One region of the Streptomyces sp. NPDC017202 genome, then DNA from elsewhere that is predicted to be linked to it. Evidence: riboswitches for the same ligand, from Rfam matches in the RefSeq annotation. Region 1 holds a riboswitch; the other holds the start of a gene.

Region 1 (2,195 bases):
CGGTCTCCGCGAAGATGCCCTCGGTCCGCGCCAGCAGCTTGATCGCGTCGACCACCTGCTCGTCGTTCACGTCCTCCACCGCGCCGCCGGTGCGGCGCGCGATGTCCAGGACGTAGGGCCCGTCCGCCGGGTTGCCGATGGCGAGGGACTTGGCGATGGTGTCCGGCTTCTGCGGCCGGACCACGTCGTGACCCGCCTTGTAGGCGACGGACACCGGCGAGCAGCCCTCGGCCTGCGCACCGAAGATCTTGTACGGCCGGTCCTCGACGAGGCCGAGCTTGATCAGCTCCTGCAGCCCCTTGTCGATCTTCGTGAGCTGCGAGCCGGAGGCGATCGGCACGACGAGCTGGTCGGGGAGCCGCCAGCCGAGCTGCTCGCAGATCTCGTACGCCAGCGTCTTGGAGCCCTCGGCGTAGTACGGCCGCAGGTTGACGTTGACGAAGCCCCAGCCCTCGCCGGCCGGGTCGCCGATCAGTTCGGAGCAGAAGCGGTTCACGTCGTCGTAGTTGCCCTCGATGCCGACGAGTTCGCCGCCGTAGATCGCGGCCATGACGACCTTGCCCTGCTCCAGGTCGTGCGGGATGAACACGCAGGAGCGGAAACCGGCGCGGGCGGCGGCGGCGCCGACGGCACCGGCCAGGTTGCCCGTGGAGGAGCAGGACAGGGTGGTGAAGCCGAAGGCGCGGGCGGCCTCGATGGCCTGGGCGACGACGCGGTCCTTGAAGGAGTGCGTCGGGTTGCCGGAGTCGTCCTTGACGAACAGCTTGCCGGCGTCGACGCCCAGCTCGCGGGCCAGGTTGTCGGCCTGGACGAGCTTGGTCCAGCCGGGGTTGATGTTCGGCTTGTCCGCCACGTCGGCCGGGACGGGCAGCAGCGGCGCGTAGCGCCAGATGTTCGCGGGGCCCGCCTCGATGCGCTTGCGGAGCTCCTCGGTCTCGTAGGACGAGAAGTCGTACGCGATCTCGAGCGGGCCGAAACACTCCTCGCAGGCGAAGACCGGGCCGAGGGGCACGCGGTGTCCGCACTCGCGGCAGGAGAGCGCCGCGGCGGGACCGAGATCGACGGAGTTCGTGGTGCTTGCAACTGTCTGCGCAGCCATGTGAGGCGAGGCCCTTTCTCCTCATCTTCCTCACGACGCATCTCGCCGTGAGACGGATTTGGCACCTTCCCTAGCCGGGAGCCTCACCACATCGACGTGACGCGTGGGCGGTCACGCCTGGCGGCGCGCGCGGCTGGAGGGTTGCCGGGGCTTCATCGGGCCGTGTCCCTCTGCCCCTCTGGATGAGCGGTATGAAGTTGTGAACAGCGGCCACCTCGGACATGCGATGGTCATCCGCGTTGTTCAAGACTGTAACCGAAGGCCAGGACAGTTGAGACAGACGTCCGAACCGCGAGATGGATCACACGGTCACCCCACGTGCACCGCGTGTGATCACGACAGTGAGGAGCCGCAGACCGTGCTGAAAGAAGCTGAAGCCTGGCTGGCCACCCGCTCCTGGTCCGTGACCGACCGCCCGCTGCACCGCGTCCTGGCCGCGAAGCGCGCCTCGGGCCAGTCGGTGTCCGTGGTGCTGCCCGCCCTGAACGAGGAGGAGACGGTCGGTGACATCGTCGCGGTCATCCGCCACGACCTGATGCGGCAGGTCCCCCTCGTCGACGAGATCGTCGTCGTCGACTCGGGCTCCACCGACCGCACGTCGCGGGTCGCCGCGGCGGCCGGGGCGCGCGTCGTCCACCGGGACGAGATCCTGCCCCGGATACCGGCCGTGCCCGGCAAGGGCGAGGTGCTGTGGCGGTCGCTGCTCGTGACGACCGGGGACATCGTCTGCTTCGTCGACGCCGACCTCAAGGAGTTCTCCTCCGACTTCGTCTCGGGGATCGTGGGCCCGCTGCTCACCGACCCCGGCGTGGACCTGGTCAAGGCGATGTACGACCGCCCGCTGGGCACCGAGCCGGATTCGCCCGCCTCCGGCAGGACCGCGGGCCAGGGCGGCCGGGTCACCGAACTCATGGCCCGCCCCCTGCTCAACATGCACTGGCCGCAGCTGGCCGGCTTCGTGCAGCCGCTCGGCGGCGAGTACGCGGCCCGCCGGAGCCTGCTGGAACAGCTCCCGTTCCCCGTCGGCTACGGCGTGGAGCTGGGCATGCTCGTCGACGCCCTGCACCTGGTCGGCCTGGACGCCCTCGCCCAGGTC
Region 2 (2,195 bases), on a different contig from region 1:
AGCAGGGAGACGTAGAAGACCAGTGAGGTGCCCTTGATCAGGCCGATGAGCTGGTTGACGTAGTTCGGGATGATGGAGCGCAGCGCCTGCGGAAAGACGATTCTGCGGAACTGGTAGCCCTTCGGCAGGCCGAGCGCCGCGGCCGCCTCGTGCTGGCCCTGGTCGACGGAGAGGATGCCGCCGCGCACCACCTCGGCCGCGTAGGCGGCCTCGTTGAGGCTGAGGCCGACGACGGCGACGACCATGTCGGTGGCGAGTTTCGACTCGTCGAAGGAGAAGAAGGCCGGCCCGAAGGGGATGCCGACGCTCAACGTCTCGTACAGGGCACTGAAGTTGTAGAGGAAGATCAGTACGACGATGAGCGGGATGGAGCGGAACGCCCACACGTAGGTCCAGCTGACCGCGCGCAGGACCGGGCTCCTCGACAGCCGGGCCAGGGCGAGCAGGATGCCGCCGATCAGACCCGACACCGCACTGTAGGCGGCGACTTCGAGGGTGATGAGGAGGCCGTCGAGGATGGTCGGCCGCAGGAACCAGTAGCTCCAGCGGTCCCACTGGTAGAAGGGGTTGGTCACCAGTCCGTGGACGAACTGGGCGACCAGGATCAGGACGGCCGCGGTGGCGATCCAACGTCCCGGGCGCCGCAACGGCAGCACTCGCTGGGCGGTGAGGGCCTTGGGCGGTTCGGTGGCGGTGGGCGCCTCGGGGAGGGTGACGGTGGCGCCAGGGGGTTCGCTCATGGTGGGCTCCGGCTGGGTGGGCACACCCCGCAGGCGCGGCGGCGTGCGGGGACGCACACGGCGGCGCAGGACCGGGGGTGGGGAGGGCGACGGCACACCGCGCGGGCGGTGTCGGTCAGGGAGTGCGGGGGCTGCGGGGAGGTGTCAGCCCCGACAGCGGGCACGGCCCGGTGCGGTACACAGTGCGCTGTTGACGCGGAGCAGATCGACGGCGCGGTTTGCGACGAGCACGTTCGCGTACGTCCGTACGCAGCCCTGGGAACGGCGTGCGGCCGTTCTGGGAGCTGCGTACATGGCGTCACCGTCACTGTTCCGGCCCTGTGGGCCTCGCGCTTACCGACGTGTCATCGGCCGGGTCGTCACCTGGGGCACCCCACCGCGGTGCGAGGGTTGCCGGTCAGCAAGCCAGGGCTTGTCGCTGACACTCATGACCGTTCTGGGCCGTAGTCAAGACAATGGCCCGAACGTATGTCAACACCGGTCCACCAGGTGGAACGGCCGACGGGCCGAGTGTGCGGCCCGGTCGAGGATCCGGACGGCCGATCCGGCGGCCTCCGGTCCCCGGCACTGGGCGTGGTGGCGGCGGTCCGTGCCGTCGAGGTCGAGATGGGCACCGAAGGCCGGGTGGGCGGTCAGACGGCGGGCGTAGGACCACAGCGCCGGGTGGCCGGCGACGCGCTGGACCGCGGCGGCGTCGAGATGGTGCCGGTGCACGGTGTCGAGCCGGACCAGTGCGACCCACAACTCGACGTCGGCGGCGGTGACTTCGTCGCGGATCAGGTAGGTGCGGCCGTCGAGCCGGCGGTCGAGGGCGCCGAGGGTCTCCAGCAGCGTGGCCAGTGCCATGTCACGCTCCGCCGCTTCCCCTCCCACGGCCCCGGCCCGCTGCGCCGCCCCCTCGACGCCCTCCACGCACATCCGCTCCACGGCCTCGATCTCCGACTCCGCGCCGCACGGGTAGAGCGAGGGGCCGCAGGTGTCGAAGCGGTGGGCGAGGTCGCGCATGATGTCCCGGTCGTGGGTGCTGACGATCCGCCCGGACCAGCCGTCACTGAGCACCGGCGCCGCGGCCGGACCGGAGTAGCGGTGCGCGCTCGCCTCGTACAGCGGGCGCAGGGCAGAGTGGCCGCCCTCCGGACAGTCGGGGACGGCGGGCAGGAAGGTCACCGGGCAGACCGTGTCCAGGCCGAGCAGGGTGTGGGTGACGGCGATGCGCAGGCCGTCTGGACACGCGGTCGACAGATGGAGCCGGTAGCGGCCGGGAACGGCGTAGTGGCCGCTGCGCGCGTCCCTGCCGATGCGGCCGCGGAAGGCGGGCGTGTGCCGGACGGAAACGTGGGCGGCCGGCGTGGTGACGGTCATGACTCTCCCCGAAAGCGGGCGCGGACGTACGCGCGGCGGATGCGGCATCGGGCTGGGCCCCGTGGCCGGATCCCCCTCCTCCGCCCGGAGGGC

The links. Region 1 has a riboswitch for S-adenosylmethionine ahead of thrC (threonine synthase). Riboswitches for the same ligand answer to the same signal wherever they lie in the genome.
Region 2: linked by a shared signal. The riboswitch ahead of ACH4N1_RS18960 (amino acid ABC transporter permease) and the one ahead of thrC (threonine synthase) in region 1 are both predicted to bind S-adenosylmethionine.

What each region holds. Positions count from the first base shown of each region.
Region 1 is NZ_JBIRNP010000004.1:424,478-426,672, forward strand. Features, by position in the region: gene thrC (threonine synthase) at 1-1,099, opposite strand, end outside; SAM riboswitch class I at 1,118-1,288, opposite strand; gene ACH4N1_RS11970 (glucosyl-3-phosphoglycerate synthase) at 1,458-2,195, shown strand, end outside.
Region 2 is NZ_JBIRNP010000009.1:41,130-43,324, reverse strand. Features, by position in the region: gene ACH4N1_RS18960 (amino acid ABC transporter permease) at 1-740, opposite strand, end outside; SAM riboswitch class IV at 1,065-1,173, opposite strand; gene ACH4N1_RS18955 (glutathione S-transferase C-terminal domain-containing protein) at 1,212-2,102, opposite strand.